4 regions of the Paenibacillus sp. FJAT-27812 genome follow, and region 3 is predicted to be linked to each of the others. Evidence: riboswitches for the same ligand, from Rfam matches in the RefSeq annotation. Region 3 holds a riboswitch; each other region holds the start of a gene.

Region 1 (4,344 bases), 1.1 Mb from region 3:
CTGCGCCGGCTTATTCCAAGGCATGTCATCACACTCAGCGAGCTTGGCAGAGCAATGATCCACATCGTGAGCAGAGGATATGAAACTTCCATCTTGGAGAGCAGGGATATGGCTAAGGTTGCTCAAAAATAAAGCGATTTTAAGGGACCGGCTGTTCCTGCCCGCAGCGAAGCCGCTCGATTCGATAGTCATAGTTGTATTTGCACAGCTGGAGCAAATCGAATTTTAGCCCGCGCTTCGGCTGTGTAATGGTGAGCAGCTTTTTCGTTTTTCCTCTAATGGCTGCACGCACAAGCTTCTGGTCATTTATGACGTTCACAATCAATTCATCAGGGCTATTCTCGGCGTAACGCGTCATAATGAACTGGTCATAAGCTGTTTCTACATCCGCAGATTTAAGTTCCAACATTTGAAAATCCCGCAGCATGCCTTCTTGAACCTTAGCTACCAGCACATGCGTTTCCCCGAAGTAAAGCACATCTTGATCGATGGCCGCCTCACGATCGACGATTTGCTTGTCAGATGCCTGCTCCAGATTGCGAATGCTTAGCAGCATCTGCTGCGCCTTCTCAAACTCCATTTTTGCCGCATAAGCCTCCATCTTCGCATAAAGCGTTTCGATCAAGCCTTGCCCACGATTAGCGAGAAGCTCGGACGCCTGCCTGGTATGCTCCAAATATTCACTTTTGGAAATTTTGCCTTCACAGACCCCGCTGCATTTGCCGATATGGTACAGCAGGCATACCTGCTTGGGCATCGTTTTGCAGGTGCGGAGGCCGTAATGCTCCGTTACGAATTCGAGCAAAGCGTCGCGAAAGCGGGCACTTTTGAAGGGACCCAGACGATGCAAGGGAAGGGAAGCGGAAGCAGCGGCGGTCTGACTTCGTTTCCGATTACGGTAATAAACATCGAGCCGAGGCAGGGGGTCTGCTGTAAGCTGCAAATAAGCATAGCCGCTATTGTCTTTTTTTAACGCACGATTATAGGGTGGCTTATGTATTTTGATTAAATTGTTTTCAAGCAGCAGGCTCTCTGATTCGTTATTTACAAGCACAACCTCAATCGATGATATTTCATCAACGAGCTGGGTTATTTTTCTAAGCGTATGATTTTTAGTAAAATAAGAGCGCAGCCTGCTCCGCAAATTTTTGGACTTGCCGACATAGAGAATACGGCCGTCAGCATCTTTCATGAGATAACAGCCAGGGCTTTGCGGGTAATCGCTGGCTTTGAATAAGAACGACATGATTCGCCATCCTCCTAATCGTATGCTATAGAATGAACCATCATGGGCACTATTCGACACCTCCGGGGACAAACCCTTGTTTTATTTTAGCTCCAAAGCAAAAAGAGACCGACCAGATTGATGGCCGACCTCCTCAAAGAAGCAAATAAATGGTGGATTGAATCAGGCTTGGCTCACTTCTTGCGCTGTAGTTATCATCCATTTGATTCCGAATTTATCTTCGATTTCACCGTATAATGAACCCCAAAATACCGGCTCCAACGGTTGGCTAATATGGCCGCCTGCTGCTAAATTGTCGAAGGCTTGCCGTGCTTCAGATTCCGTTTTGAACTCAAGTGCCAGATGAACGTTGTTTCCTCTAACTAGCGGCTCAAATACGGAATCCGACATGAAGAAATTAACGCCTCCAGCCCGTACACAGAGATGCAAAACCTTGTCCTTCAGCTCATCGCTGGCGTTTGACAATTGCCCGTGCGTCATCAGAGACTGGATCTCACCGCCTAATGCCTGGATATAAAACTCGGCTTGCGCTCTAGCATCCTCCGACTTGATAAAGGTTGTATATTTAGCCATTGTACTACATCCTTTCCTCCGCATATTGAGAAGTTATCCTTCTTTCATATTATCATACCGAACTGACCTAGGTTTCTTACGGATTGCTATGTTGAACGGGTAATTGCTATTGAGATAGAGAGCATAAGAGCGATACGAAAAGATTGTATGGGATGTAAGCGTTTAAATGGATTCATATAGCGGGATTTGAAATCAATTCGATTATTTATGTTCCTTTACAATATTTTTTGGAAGGAGTATGATTCAAAACGAGATCAATCACGATATCTTGTATAGCATATAAACCTTAATCGCTGAGTTCTGAAAAAGAAGCGGGGAAACCATAGAGTGCTGATCATACGATCTAATCTCAGGGGTGAATAACTTCATTTACGAAGTTTAGGGCGACTTTTGCGCCCGAATCCGTCAGCTAACCTCGTAAGCGTCCAGAAGAGGAATTATTCGCGTGCCTACCGATATTTTTTGGAGAAGCCGTGGGAAAGTCCTTACTTTCCTGCGGCTTTTTTTGTCCATTTTAGGATTGGCCTTCTGTTAGAGCGTTGGATGAAAAGGGTGCATAACAAATGAACATGCGAACATGCTAAAGGGAGAATGTACTCCAAGGACGTAAAGATTATCATCCAATGAATTGAAATGGGGCATCTTCATGGTTAGCAGATTTAAACGGTTATTAATCGGACGCCCGATGAAAAGCGCGGAAATTGAAGGCGAGAAGCTAAGCAAGCTTAAGGCGTTAGCTGTATTATCCTCCGATGCGCTGTCATCGGTTGCCTATGGTACAGAGCAGATTTTGATCGTGTTAATGGCTGTCGGATTTGCGGCAGTGTGGTATTCGATTCCGATCTCGCTGGCTGTGCTCGGTCTATTATTAGTTTTAATTTTATCGTATCGCCAAACGATATTTTCTTACCCGACAGGCGGCGGTGCCTATATCGTTGCCAAAGACAATTTAGGCGTCTCGACTGGTTTGCTGGCGGGCGGCTCGCTGCTTGTTGATTATATTCTGACTGTCGCTGTCAGCACGTCGGCTGGAACGGATGCCATTACCTCGGCCTTCCCATCGCTTCATGATCATAGAGTCAGCATTGCGTTAGTGATGATTCTGGTGCTGACGATTATCAATTTGCGGGGAATTACGGAATCCGCTTCCGTCCTCGCCATGCCTGTCTATTTGTTTGTAATCGCAATATTTGTGCTTATTATTTCCGGAATGATCAAATATGCAGCAGGCGGCATTCATGCGGCTGTGCCGGAGATGGGCTCGGCGGTCTTGAATATTAGTTTGTTTTTGTTGTTAAAAGCGTTCAGCTCCGGCTGCTCAGCGCTTACTGGCGTTGAAGCGATGTCGAATGCGATTCCTAACTTTAAACAGCCTGCTGACCGGAATGCGGCAAAGACGCTTATTATGATGGGGACTATTCTTGGCGCAATGTTTATCGGCATTAGTTTGCTAGCCTACTGGTATGGCATTGTCCCGAGCGAGAAAGAAACGGTCGTATCGCAAATCGCCAATGCCACATTCGGCAGAGGAGTCATTTATTACGGGATACAGGCAGTAACCGCTCTGATTTTATTTCTCGCAGCCAATACGGCTTACGCCGCATTCCCGCTGCTTGCCTTTATGCTGGCTAAAGATAAATATATGCCAAATATGTTTATGGCTCGCGGGGYTCGTTTGGGATTTTCAAACGGCATTATCATTTTAGGAATCCTATCCGCACTCCTTGTTATAACCTTTCATGGCAATACCGAAAATTTAATTCCGCTTTATGCGGTAGGCGTGTTTATTCCGTTCACCCTATCCCAGCTTGGGATGATGGTAAGATGGTTGAAGTTGAAGCCAAAAGGCTGGCTATCGCGGTTTGTTATTAACACGATTGGAATGCTGACGACGCTTGCGATCACATTGATCTTCATCATTACGAAGTTTAGCCACGTTTGGATGGTGTTTATTTTCCTGCCGATCGTCATCTTTATTTTCTATGGTATCCACCGTCATTACCGGAATATGGCTGATGAGCTGCGGATCAATATGGCAAATGATAAGCCGGTCATAAAAGGCAGTACGATTGTTGTTCCCGTAGCGGGCATAACACGTGTCGTTAATCACTCGCTCAGCTATGCCAAATCGCTAACCGATAACGTGGTTGCCGTATATGTGGGCTTCGATGACGAAGACATTGAACGCATGGAGAAGAAGTGGGAGGAATGGAACCCTGGCGTTCGGCTCATTGTGCTTCGTTCCAGCTATCGGAGCATCATTAGGCCGCTAATGCGGTTTATTGATACGATTGAATGGAAAACGGGAGAGACCGATCATATTACGATTCTCATTCCACAATTTATTACGAAGCATTGGTGGCATTATTTTCTGCACAACCAGACAAGTTTAATGCTCCGCGCCTATCTGTTTACGCAAAAAGATGTGGTCATAGCGACGGTTCCGTATCATCTTCAAAAATAGCTCATAAAAAAAGCCCTTCATTATCGCGAAGATAATGGAGGGCTTTTTGGCTTTTGCTAGA
Region 2 (4,344 bases), 3.5 Mb from region 3:
TCAAAGCATCGGAATCATTGGCTGGCTGGCTTGGTCTTGAGGAAGTGCGGCGGATTGAAGCTTTCGATAACTCGAACATCCAAGGAACGAATCCTGTCTCCGCGATGGTCGTCTTCACCGATGGCAAGCCAGACCGCAAGGAATACCGCAAATACAAGGTGAAAACGGTAAAAGGTCCCGATGACTATGAAACGATGCGGGAGGTCATCCGGCGCCGTTATGAGCGTGTACTCAAGGAGGAGCTGGCGGCTCCGGATTTGATCGTAGTCGATGGCGGCAAGGGACAAATATCGGCGGCGCTTGATGTGCTGGAGAATGAGCTTGGTTTATTCATTCCGGTATGCGGCCTCGTGAAGGATGCGAAGCACAAAACGGCGCAGCTTATGACGGGTGATCCTGCCGAGATCGTACCTTTGCCGCGAGACAGCCAAGAGTTTTATTTGCTGCAGCGCATTCAAGACGAGGTGCATCGATTTGCGATAACGTTCCACCGCGAGCAGCGCGGCAAGTCTATGGTCGAATCGAAGCTTGACTCGATTCCGGGCATCGGTGAGAAGCGACGCAAGCTTCTGCTGAAACATTTTGGCTCGATCAAAAAAATAAAAGAGGCCTCAGTCGAAGACTTTCGGCCCCTATCTATTGGTGATAAACTAGCTTCGCAAATTATAGCTGCTCTAGGGGAGGAGTCGTCGTAACAGACGGCTTCTTCTCTTTTTTGTGGCTCAAATATTTGAGAACAAAGGCAATCAGCACCGGCAGCACCGAGAAGAAGATCGCCGAGATGATATTTGGCGCTGTGCCAATCGTCAGCAGCGATAATCCGACCGCTACGCTGTTGAAGATCGCATGGGTGAACATGGACGTAATCAAGCCGTATCGGACGAAAATAAAGCTGAATATGAGCCCGATAATCATCAGCTCGATCAATCTTGTCGAGGACGGATAGAACGGATACATGACGTGTCCGAGCGCCCAGAAGAAGGTTGGAAGCAGCGCTGCGGCAAACGTATTTTTGAACCATTTGCGGAATAATCCGATACCGAAGAAGCGGAAGACAGCTTCCTCCGAAATCGCAGCCGCCCAAGCAAGCACTGGCATGAGCCATAAAATGCTCATGTTGTAAGGAGACTGCGTAGCGTCCGACGTATCCCAGGTGCCAATGGTCAGCCTTAAAGCGATGAAGATGACGGATTGCAGCGCGAACAAAATAATCGCGAATAAATAGGCGAGGCCAACGCTGCGCCATACATGGTCACCATAGCCTTTTTGCCCGAAGCGCGGCCATAATGCGCGGCCCTGTGCCTTCCATAAGCCATCGCCTGCGATTAATGAAATATAAATCGCGCCGGCCATTGGAATGGTTAGCAGCACCGTTACGACAGCCGTAACCGTCGTAGTCGCTCCGGCCATATCAGCCTCGCCCATCGAGGCCCGAATGCCGTCAAGCACATTCAGATTCATGATGATATAGGTGATAAAGTAAATGATGGTCAATATGATTCCATATTTGAAGGAAGTGAATTTCCGGTACAGAACGGCATAGATGATCGCCAAGATGAACAGAACGAAACTCATGAACAAGTAACCGAAGCCGGTAAGGAAACCAGCTATTTTGTCTTGATTTTTCACATAGCTGACATAATCATCCGGGGCGGCAAAGGCGGGCTTATATTTGGTTATGACCGTGCGCCCATCAACGGTTCGCGCGTCGATATGGATCGTTAATTTTGCGTCCTTAATGGCATAATCCGTTTTTGGCTGGCCCTGCCAATCTCCGTTGTCCAATATTTGATTGCCTTGAAATTCAACCCCGCTGAAGCTTTGATTCGTTAGGAAAGCGATAGCTTCCTTCGTTTTATCTGCGTCCGACAGCTCCTCGCCATCGATTAGAAAACGCCATGCCACAATTTTTTCGCTTTGCATATGTACGTAAACGAAGCCGCTGCCGCCGCCAATAAATTTCAAATCAACTTGGAACGTATCTGTCGGGAAACTAGAGTCGTATTTGTCAGCATACGTTTTGGTCAGTTTATTTTTGGATAAATAACCGTTCATGATTTTATCGGTTTGGTGGACGGCTTTAGCCGATTTCACCGTCAGTCCTGTCTGTTTCTCCGCGAAAGCGGCCGCGCGGCTCTCAGCGGTCGACTTCTCAATTACCTTTGTGTTTAATTCGCCGGATGCGATGGATGCGAACATGGGAGCGATGTCTACGGCTGCATAAATAATAAAGCAAGCAATCGCTGCCCATAAAAAACGTTTCCATTCGTTAGGCTTGATAGAATCAATCATGGATTCACCCCTACTGTCTTTATAATGAGTAGCTTATGACAATACATTAACATATTAATCCCTGAATTATCCAATGGAGATGACCGCTTGCACACAAGAAACAGCGAAATAACGATGTCCAGCAAGCTTGGAGCTTGCTGCTTCATTCCATTGCCCTAATTTGAGCAAATATCGTCCCTTTTGTCATATCTATCACCTTTATATCGGGACTGATTTGGGATTATAATCGTTAACGTCATACTAAATTGAATAGCACAGCCGAATTTCCTAAGGAAAACGGGGGAACCATAAAGTTGTCAAATGAGTGGAACAAGCTGCAAGCAAAAGCGGTTCAAATTTGGCGGCATGGGGTGAATTTTAGCGGAGGAGCATGATCTCTTGCCGCCGAATAGGGCTGCCTGTCCAGGCCCGAATCCGACAGCTAACCTCGTAGGCGTATTGGAACAGGACTCATCGCACAGAGCACTTGAGTTTCCAGTGCTTTTTTTTATGCTTAAAAACAAGCAATTATGATAAAACAAAAGAAGAAGGTAGCGGATGAAGATAGATTGGAATGTGCTCAAGTGGTCGCCGCCGCGCATATTGGTTAGCGGATTTGCGCTTATTATTTTACTAGGTGCCGTATTATTATCCATGCCATTTGCATCGGCAAGCGGCGAGAGGCTGCCGTTCATCGATGCGCTGTTCACGGCGACGTCAGCGACATGCGTAACGGGGCTGGTTGTCGTAGATACGGGTACATATTTCTCCGTCCCCGGACAGGTCATTCTCATGTGTCTATTTCAGCTCGGCGGACTTGGCTTTATGACGATGGCCACGCTGGTTGCGCTAGTGCTGCGCAAAAAAATTTCATTGCGAGAGAGGCTGTTGCTGCAGGAAGCGATGAATCAATCGAGCATGGAAGGCATCGTTCGGCTTATTAGACGGGTCATTGTATATTCGCTTGCGATAGAATTTGTGGGGTTCACGTTATTCTCCTCCCGGTTTGCGTTCGATATGCCCTTTGGCAAAGCGTTGTTTTTTGGCGCATTCCATGCGGTTTCTATGTTCAACAATGCGGGATTCGATATTTTTGGCGGCTATAGAAGCTTAACGATGTATGTATCGGATCCCATTGTTAATATAGCGGCAATGATGCTTATTATAACCGGCGGATTGGGTTTTGTTGTCATGTCGGATCTGATGGAGTACCGCAAAAACCGCAGGCTGTCGCTGCACAGCAAGGTTGTATTGTCGATGACGGGAGCCTTGATTGCAGTAGGCACTATCGTGATTTTTATATTTGAATTTTCCAATACGAAGACGCTTGGCTCGTTGGATTGGGGAGGCAAAATTTTATCCTCCTTCTTCCAGTCGGTCACGCCGCGGACGGCAGGAGCCAATACGCTTGATTATACGGCTTTGCGGCAAGCGACGATGTTTTTTACGATCATCCTGATGTTTATCGGCGCATCGCCGGGCTCGACAGGCGGCGGCATCAAGACCACAACCTTTACGACGCTGGTCGGAGCGGTTATTGCGATGATTCGCGGTCGCGAGGATATTGTCATGTTCCGGCACCGGCTTGGCAAAGACAGAATTTTCAAGGCGCTGACGATTACATTAATCTCGTTAGGTTTAGTTATTATTGTGACGATGACCTTGTCAATGACAGAGGATCAGGCGTTCATTAAATTATTATTTGAAGCAACCTCTGCGTTCGGTACGGTAGGATTGTCGATCGGCGTCACCCCGGAACTCAGCACAGTAGGGAAAATAGTCATTGCATTAACGATGTTTGCCGGACGGCTTGGGCCATTGACATTAGCTTACGCGCTGGGGCCTCGCACAGAAAAAGAATTGTACCGGCATCCTGAAGGCAAAATTACGATTGGATAGGGGAAGCTGCAAGTGGGTATGAAGAAGAAACAATTTGTCATAATAGGTTTAGGAAGGTTTGGCTCAAGCTTAGGCAGAGAACTCATCGAGCTAGGCAATGAGGTGCTTGGCATCGATAAGGACGAGGAGGCCGTTCAGGAAATGAGCGGCGTTCTGACCTATGCGGTATCTGCG
Region 3 (4,344 bases):
CCGTCACCGTAGTGAACAATGCGGACTGCGCGATGCCGAACCTTACTTCCTTGCCTTCCATACTGCCTTGCGAAGCATCGATGCCAAGCGCGCTCATCGCTGGATTGCCTGTTTTCTCTGACGTGTACGCTACGCTCAAGAACACGAGGAACAGGCACATCATCGCAGCGAATACGACCCAGCCCTGCTTTTTGTTTTTGGCGAATAAGCCGAACGCATACGGCAGTGATGCCGGCAATGCCCACATCGATAAAATTTGGATGACGTTTGTCAAAGGATTTGGATTTTCAAAGGGATGCGCCGAGTTGACGCCAAAAAATCCGCCGCCGTTCGTCCCCAAATGCTTGATCGATTCCAGTGAAGCGACAGGACCGATTGCAATTTGCTGCATCGCGCCCTCTAACGTTTTGACCGTCAAGGTTGGATCAAGTGTCTGCGGCACATGAAGGGCCACGAGCACAAGCGTAATAACAAAGGATACCGGAAGAAAGATCCGCGTATGTGCCTTGACGAAATCCTCGAAGAAGTTACCGATCGTTTTCCCTTTGCTTGTAATGCCGCGGACAAAGGCAATCGCCACCGAGAAGCCCGTTGCCGCTGACGTAAACATCATCATCATGAAGAGAAATACGATAGGGAGCTCTCTCCGCTGTAATGCTGCAGGTTCGTATTTGTGATAAAGCTGATGACCGTATTAAAGGTAAGCGTCGGCTCCATGCTTCCCATCCCATTTGGATTAAACGGAAGCGCGTTTTGCAAACGCAGAATCAAATAACTGAAAGCTACCAATATAATATTGGTTGCGATAAAGCTAAGGGCGTACATTTTCCAGCTCATGCCCTCGCGCCGTTTTAAACCAATAATTTTATAAATCAGCCGCTCAGAGCCTCCGAACACCTTGTCTAACCGATTTTGCTCATTCGAGAACACGTGATAGACATAGGTGCCTAACGGTTTTACTAGCAATATCAGAATCGCTATGACGATCAGCAATTGCAAAATATCCATTGTAGGTAATCCTCCTCCACTAAAACTTTTCCGGATGAATTAAGGCATATACGAGATAAACGAAAACAAACAAGGCCATTGCCATTACGATGATCATTGGCTTTCGCCCCCCGTTTGGTCGACAACGCTGCCGCACCAAGCTAAAAACCCGTAAAATAAACCGAAGCAAGCCAGCAAAGCGACGATCATATAAACATCTAGCATATTGTTTTCCTCCTGTATTATTTGTGGCTTAATAGAAAACCGACTTCGCCGTTTTGAGAATATACGATATGGTCTGCGCCCAGCCCTTTATAAATCGCCCGCGGATTCCACTGCTGCGTGATCACGTAGATCGGCTTGGCCGTCCATATCCGGCAGCAATGGACGAAGCGGCAGCTAAGCGCGAAGCTGCTCTCGAATATGAACACTTCACGAATCGGATAATGCGGCGGCTGCCAGCTTTGGCGATCATTCGTATTGATGTAATGAACGTTCATGATCCCCTGCTTGCGAAGCAGCTTCTCCTCCTGCTTGCTATTTGTCAACACGATAAATTTCATTTGATGAAACATTAACGTCCGTATAAATGATTTGCCAGATTCGTTGAACCCCGCAACGATAATATGCTCTTCTACCAACACCCGTATCCTCCATTTGGCAAAAATAGCAACAAAAAAGAAGCCTTGGGATAAGAGGTACCAATCCCGCGGCTTCTTATACCCCGCAGCTAAAATAAGCCGCGGGAAGCGCGATGGCTGTTGCCCCTCTCGAGTACACTTACGAGGTTAGCTGTCGGATTCGGGCCTGAGAGTTGCCCTACGCCTGGCTGCTGCCAAGCGATTCACCCCATGAAGCAGCAAGCGTGCTTACACGCCTTATGCTTCGTTGGTTCCCCCGTTCCTGCTGGTGCAGGATTCAGTAAATTTTAACCATTTTCTAGCAATTTCCCCGTTTTTGGGCAGTAAAAAACCACAGAGGCCTATGACACTCTGTGGTCGACTTTAATCGATCACAAGTTTCATCAATCCTCTCCAAGTCCACGCTTACGAGGTTAGCTGTCGGATTCGGGCGGTGAGAGTCGCCCTACTTTGACCGGTGTCCATGGCACCTGTCAAAGATTCACCCCTGCTCTGCGGCCGTTCGACTCTCACATCGAACATGCGCAAAGCTTATTTAGTGGTTCCCCCGTTTTCCGCATTCACGGAAACTCAGCGATCAGTAAATCGAAACTTATTAGTAAATCCTGTATCGAATCTTACTCCTCGCTATTGACACTGTAAAGAGAGTCCGCTGGCGAATTTAGCTAATTTCAGCCCTGCAGAACGTTTCGCAGCGCTTACATAGAATTCGATCTCGATATATCTCACTATTTCTACGCTTTACTCCTATTTTCGAAAATAGTGTCATTCACCCAACCACCGTTTATCAGTGCGAATTATCAGATTTTTCAAAAGGAGAGATTAGAAGAGGATGAACGAGTTTTTCGGTGAATGAAGCTGTTTTTACTGCATAAATGATTGTATATCTTGCAAAATGGCTTTACGATGCCCAATCCCGAAATACCACTGTTTTACAATAATCACAATCGGGTTTACTATAGACGGCAAGCCGATTTAGGCTAACTATTATCGCTGAATTTTTCATTTGAAAAAGCGGGGGAACCAATCGCGGACGGCAAAACAGCTTGTTCGCATGGGGTGAAACCGAAGCCAATTCGCTTCGGTAGGGCGTCTCTCTAGCCCGAATCCGGCAGCTAACCTCGCAAGCGAATTTGAGGAGAGATTATTGAATGACCACGCAAGCAGACATTTTTTCAGAAAAACTAGCAGCGCAGCCTGCAGACTCTATTATGATCAAACGAATCGAAATGTTTGTTCTGCCCTCCGTTTTGCCCGAGCCTTCCAGCTACCGGATTTGTCTCAAGGTGACGAGCGACATAGGCTTGGGCTGGAGTGAATTATTTATAAAACGATCCGAAAAACCATGCGACTGGACTAGATGGAGCAGCATGCTGCTTCGGTTCATCGGCATCTTCCCTCTCGCCGCGCCCTCCCTGCTCCAGCGGAATTCCATGATTAAGGACGAGCGCCTTGTGCATTTATTTGCTGCCGCGGCACCGGGCTTAGTCGGTACTCACTCATTTTGTCCATTCCGTAATCATGACTGGGATGAGGCTGTTTTATTCAAACAAGCAATCTCATACATTTCATTGTTTTAAATCAAAAGATTTACAGATAAGCAATTAAGGAATATAATGAAGAGTACAATATTAACGCTGAATTTTTCGATTGAAAAAACGGGGGAACCAACGCGAACGTTAACTAACGTCCCGCAAGGGGTGAATCCAGGGACTTGTAATCCTGGTAGGGCATTCTCTCTAGCCCGAATCCGACAGCTAACCTCGTAAGCGAGCAAAGGAGAGATTTATTCATGTTGACCAATTGTGCAAACCATCTGCACCATTTCACGGAACAGACCCCTTCTTTATCCGTCACACGAATCGAGCTATTCGTCATCCCTGCTCTCGCAGTCGATTCTGCAGGCTATCGCATTTGCCTTCGTTTAACAAGCAATCAAGGATTCGGATGGAGCGAGCTGTTTGCTAGCGATACCGAGGATTCGATTGACCTGGAACGTTGGAGCGATCTGCTTCAGAGCTTTATCGGCAGCGTCCCTCTTCCGCCGCTTCACCATTTCCAATACGACAAAACGGATGAGGACGGACGTATTCTCGACCTATTCGCCTCTGCAGTCAATCATGTTCTCGCACATTCCGCCGATTCGTCTCCGTACAACAGCGATCTTGAAGAATCTGTTTTGCGTCAACGCTCTGTCTCCTATGTTTCTTTGGATTAAATGATTTTATTGCAAAAAAAAGACAGTCCAGAACAAGCAACTAGGTTCTGGACTGTCTTGCTTTTTGCCTGCTATGTCCTCAGCTTCTGCAATGCCCGGTCAAGCAGCATCTGGCTGCCCTTCTCCGTAATTAGTACTTTGCGAACCATTGATGATAACATCCGCATGCCACCTTGTCGCCTCCACATAACGGTCATGGCTGAATCTGACCACATCAAGATATTCTTTTATCGCTTCTTCCACCGAGTAGCGCTCAATCGACAAAGAGTCATTCAAGTCCTCTAATACCTTATCTATGTCAACAGCGGACGGATCATTGAAGTCTTCATAGGCACTCCCAGTGAATTCCGCTACCGTTATGACGACCCTCTCCAAGCATACTGAATTCACTCCTATTTTAATACATGAAGGATCGCTTGTCCCCTTACTCAGCACGAAAAGCCCGCGCTCTCCTCAGAGAGGCACGGGCTTCTTTGTTTCCGGTCGATAAGCTTAGAT
Region 4 (4,344 bases), 490 kb from region 3:
ATATTCAGCGAGTTTTGCAGCAATAAAATTTTCTCAAACCCTACTCCTAGAAGACTTCCCATATTTAAAATTAATAATATGGTCATCGTCGGGACAATCGTCGGAATATTAATGTGACGCACCCGTTGGAACCGTGAAGCTCCGTCAATAATCGCTGCTTCATGCAGGCCTGGATCTACGCCTGATAGCGCTGCCAAGTATATGATCGTACCCCAGCCTGCGCTTTGCCATACACCTGAGAGCACATACATCGTCTTAAACCATCTCGGATCAGTCAGAAAATCAGGTGCGTCAAACCCTAGCCATTGAAGCAGGTGCGTGACAATCCCTGACGAAGGCGACAGGAACGTAATGATCATACCCGCCATAACGACGACTGAAATGAAATGCGGCGCATAAGTGACGGTCTGAGCCATCTTCTTAAAGAAGCCGCCCTTAATCTCATTGAAGGCAAGCGCCAGAATAATCGGAATCGGAAACCCGATAGCCAGTTCATACAGGCTAATGCTCAAAGTGTTCCATATCAAGTCCCAGAAGTAATAAGAATCAAAAAATCGGACAAAATGATCAAAACCTACCCAAGGGCTTCCTAAAATCCCTTTTGTCGGTATAAAGTTTTTGAACGCAATTTGTATGCCATACATCGGAAGATAAGAGAAAATAAGAAAGTAGAAAAAGGCGGGGGCGATGAATAGATACAGCTCCCAATTTTGAAACAATCTTTTCCCCACTCTGCTCTTCATCTTGCCCGGCTTCAGCATGCTGCCCGTTGCAATACGTTTAACCTCCTGCATAGAATCACTCCTTCCCCGTTTCGTAATTATTGTTCTTGTTTGTGTTTGGCGATTAGGATTTCACAAATGCTATCGCTTACAATTACAACGATAGCCGACAAACGGAAAACCCGTAAATATGTCGTTTTCCATCTTCATGAAAGCGCATAACTCTTATGAAGATATATAAGGAAAATAACTAGTCCGACTATTCCGACAACAACGATTATGTGTCATTTTTGTCCGAAAACCCCCGGTTTTACTGCATCCGCAAAATATACCAATCGCATTTAAAGCGGCTGACACCCCTTCGGGACAGTCAAAAATGGTGAAATCAAGAATGACATGTATGCGTTTTCATAAAAAGCTTCAAAAAGCGCCTCCAAATTAGCCAGCCGCTTGCGCTACTTTGAAAAGGCATAAAAAAGAGGCCCCGCAAAAGTTCGATGAACTTCTGCACAGCCTCTTATTCAACCTCTGCGGTTATAACCTGCGGCACCTTACTTCGACTCCATCATTGCCGCAAAAGCATCCTCTGTTATTACTCGGCGTGCCGTTACGTAACGCTTCTCATAATAGCTATCGCTCAGCTTCGTAATCGTAACCCCTTTGCTTGTAGAAGAATGAGCGAACTTTCCTTCTCCTATGTAAATGCCTGCATGGGAGACTCCTTTTCCGCTTGTATTAAAAAATACAAGATCTCCCTCACGCAGCTCATCTTTATTGACCTCAGTACCCGTCTCGGATTGAGACTGGGATGTTCTTGGCAGCTTCACATCAAACTGGTTAAAAATATGTAAAATAAAGCCCGAGCAATCAAATCCTTTATTCGTTGTGCCGCCCCATTTATACGGAGTTCCGATAACATCGCCTACTGAAGCGTCAAGCACCGAGCGCTCTGACTTCTCAGCGAGCACGCTCCCTCCGCCAAGCAATAACATGATGCAGGATAAAAATACGACTAAACTTCTTTTCAAAGCTGCTTCTCCCTTCGCTGCCTACGAGGTTAGCTTATGGGTTCGGTTGAAGATCCCTATGCTGTAGGATAATCCTTGAGCAATTCACCCTAGGTGGTTCCCCCGTTTCTTACAAAAACAAAGAATTAGGCACGTAAATAGACTACATAGTATAGTTTAATTCGATTGTTTCAGCCATAATCCTCCAAAATCTATATTAGAATCCTTTCATTTTTCATTATCTTTCCTTTTGGTTTGTCAAATAGTTGATTTATTCATGCCAAAACTGTGCTCGAGCTAGCCGATAAAAAAAGAGTATCCGTATTTACATACAGTTACTCTTTGCTTTTAAGCGTGCTCCAAATGCTTCAAGGTTTGAACAAAAATCTCTTTGACATGGTCATCATCAATGGAGTAATAAACCGTCTTGCCTTCCTTGCGGCGCTTAACGATTCTCACATTGCGCAAATAGCGAAGCTGGTGGGAAACGGCGGACTGCGCCATGCTGAGTACGAGGCATAAATCATGCACGCATAACTCATGGTTCAGCAAAGCATGTATCATTTTAACCCTTGTAGGATCACCTAGCGCTTTAAAAAGCTCAGCCAAATCAACCGCTGTCTGCTCCTGCAGCTTTGCTTGATTTAACACATTCAGATTCATATCGGTGCCTAAACAAGTATCGTCGCATTGTTCTTCCACTACTCGATCCATCTCTCTTTGCCACCGCCTTTATATTCGTACTTTTCATTATATCAGAAAGATTACGTTTAAGGCAGTCTATCCTTGTATATCAAATTTTCGGTCATTTGTCATATGAGCATACATTCATTTATTGCCAATTATGATATGATGCTTTAGAAACTAACCATCGAAACGGAATTTGGAGCTGGTAACCTTGTATATTTACTTTTTCGAAACACTGCTTTATTTGTCCTTTGCCTTTACTGGCGGTTACATATGTCTTTTATTCGTTCCTGACCGCTCAAAGCCAGCCATTAAATATCCAGTGGACTTATTCCAATACGCGATTCTCGGCATTCCATTATTCTCGTTTATGTCAATCATACGAACAACGATTGTCCTCAGCGATTTTGCCGAAAATATGTCCTTTGTGCAAATTTTGCTCATCGTATTAAAGGATTACAACTACGGGAACGCATGGATCTGGAACCTTATCATCTGTACGGTCATGTACATGATCACGGTATTAAGCGGCTTTCAGCATAAGTGGACCAAGTGGCTGCTTGCCATCACCTGGATATGCAGCATACTTGCTCACGGATGGGCAAGCCACCCGACCGGTTTCTCCGCCACATGGGGATTTCTCTCCCAATCCATCCATGTCGCTGCCGTATCGATTTGGCTTGGAACGCTTCTCTTGGCAGCATGGTTCACAAGGGGCGAACTGAGATGGAACGCTTTTATCCGCTGGTTTACGCCGCTATCGATTGTAAGTATGGCGCTTATCATAGCCGCTGGGCTAGTGATGATGTCGCTTATCGTTGACGGATATATCAATTCATGGGGCATCAATTACGGCGAAGCCCTTCTGCTCAAGCATCTTGTCTTTCTGCCGCTTCTCCTTCTTGGCTTTATGAACGGTTTTCTGGCGAAGCTAACGAATAATGGCAAAGATGAACGCAAGCTGCTATGGTGGCTTCGCCTTGAAACGTTTGTAGCCCTTGCGGTTCTTATCATTACAGCCTTTATGGGCGTACAGGAGCCCCCGCATGAAGACGAGTTTGAGCTGCCGACGCCTTCTCCGTTATTTAAGCGGCTGCATGGCCAAATGCAAACCTTAGACCTGCAATGGAGCTGGGGTTTTGCGCCGCTTGCGATGATCGCACTCGGGCTCATTGCTCTGGCTATGCTGATTCCTCTATATAAAAGAGAAAAACGCGGCCTATTTATCACAAGTATGTTAATGGGTATATTGCTTCCGTTCCTCGGTATACTCTTATCTGTTAAGTAAAGGCACGAGATCATTTCCTGCGAATATGATACCATCGGACTGTTTAGAAACAGCTCGATGGTTTTTTTATGTTTTTATGTCACATTTGGGGAGAATAAGTTTGACATAAATGTTGGATTCGCATATTATATGAGCAAGTATTCATATATTGATTTTGAAAGAAGGCTAACGTATGAATGAATATCGCATAAAGGGGCTGTCCTGCGGCGGATGCGCCCTCCGTATGGAGGAAGAGATCAAGCAATTGGAGCATGGCGATGATGCAAAGCTTAGCTATAACTCAGGAAAATTAACGGTTAATCCGCAAATTTCCATGGTCGAAGTCAGAAAAATTTTAAAATCGGACAATGCCTACATCGAATCGAGCGCGGAATCAAATACCGAGCACAATCATAATCACCATGATCATGACGGTCATACGCATGATGGACATGATCATGGTCATGACCACAGCCATGAAGACGGCAATGGGAAAATGCTGAAATTGCTCATTACATCCGGCGTTGTTTATGTCGCGGCATTGCTGCTTGACGGCGTACTCGACAAACAAGCGGTCATTATTTTGTACGTGCTTGCGACGATTATTAGCGGCTACACCACCTTTTTCCGCGGACTCAAAAACCTATTCAAACTAAAATTT

The links. A riboswitch is a leader RNA that binds a small molecule or an ion and turns the genes downstream of it on or off. The one in region 3 is predicted to bind cyclic di-AMP.
Region 1: it holds a riboswitch for cyclic di-AMP, as region 3 does, so the genes downstream of both, ADU23_RS19890 (APC family permease) here and ADU23_RS15715 (hypothetical protein) in region 3, are expected to answer to the same signal.
Region 2: it holds a riboswitch for cyclic di-AMP, as region 3 does, so the genes downstream of both, ADU23_RS00800 (TrkH family potassium uptake protein) here and ADU23_RS15715 (hypothetical protein) in region 3, are expected to answer to the same signal.
Region 4: it holds a riboswitch for cyclic di-AMP, as region 3 does, so the genes downstream of both, ADU23_RS13545 (C40 family peptidase) here and ADU23_RS15715 (hypothetical protein) in region 3, are expected to answer to the same signal.

Annotation. Positions count from the first base shown of each region.
Region 1 is NZ_LIGH01000001.1:4,799,476-4,803,819, forward strand. It holds gene ADU23_RS19875 (NAD-dependent epimerase/dehydratase family protein) at 1-132, shown strand, start outside; gene ADU23_RS19880 (GIY-YIG nuclease family protein) at 140-1,246, opposite strand; gene ADU23_RS19885 (VOC family protein) at 1,409-1,819, opposite strand; cyclic di-AMP (ydaO/yuaA leader) riboswitch at 2,101-2,258, shown strand; gene ADU23_RS19890 (APC family permease) at 2,466-4,283, shown strand; gene ADU23_RS19895 (alpha/beta-type small acid-soluble spore protein) at 4,340-4,344, opposite strand, start outside.
Region 2 is NZ_LIGH01000001.1:180,183-184,526, reverse strand. It holds gene uvrC (excinuclease ABC subunit UvrC) at 1-695, shown strand, start outside; gene ADU23_RS00805 (CPBP family intramembrane glutamic endopeptidase) at 664-2,292, opposite strand; cyclic di-AMP (ydaO/yuaA leader) riboswitch at 2,539-2,743, shown strand; gene ADU23_RS00800 (TrkH family potassium uptake protein) at 2,830-4,170, shown strand; gene ADU23_RS00795 (potassium channel family protein) at 4,189-4,344, shown strand, end outside.
Region 3 is NZ_LIGH01000001.1:3,715,569-3,719,912, reverse strand. It holds partial or broken gene kdpA (potassium-transporting ATPase subunit KdpA) at 1-1,008, opposite strand, end outside; gene kdpF (K(+)-transporting ATPase subunit F) at 1,028-1,093, opposite strand; gene ADU23_RS15715 (hypothetical protein) at 1,230-1,631, opposite strand; cyclic di-AMP (ydaO/yuaA leader) riboswitch at 1,750-1,921, opposite strand; cyclic di-AMP (ydaO/yuaA leader) riboswitch at 2,016-2,214, opposite strand; cyclic di-AMP (ydaO/yuaA leader) riboswitch at 2,610-2,773, shown strand; gene ADU23_RS15710 (hypothetical protein) at 2,780-3,208, shown strand; cyclic di-AMP (ydaO/yuaA leader) riboswitch at 3,254-3,415, shown strand; gene ADU23_RS15705 (hypothetical protein) at 3,421-3,846, shown strand; gene ADU23_RS15700 (hypothetical protein) at 3,946-4,221, opposite strand; gene metE (5-methyltetrahydropteroyltriglutamate--homocysteine S-methyltransferase) at 4,339-4,344, opposite strand, start outside.
Region 4 is NZ_LIGH01000001.1:3,220,806-3,225,149, reverse strand. It holds gene ADU23_RS13550 (ABC transporter permease) at 1-761, opposite strand, end outside; gene ADU23_RS13545 (C40 family peptidase) at 1,274-1,750, opposite strand; cyclic di-AMP (ydaO/yuaA leader) riboswitch at 1,754-1,892, opposite strand; gene ADU23_RS13540 (ArsR/SmtB family transcription factor) at 2,078-2,443, opposite strand; gene ADU23_RS13535 (copper resistance D family protein) at 2,628-3,704, shown strand; gene ADU23_RS13530 (heavy metal translocating P-type ATPase) at 3,877-4,344, shown strand, end outside.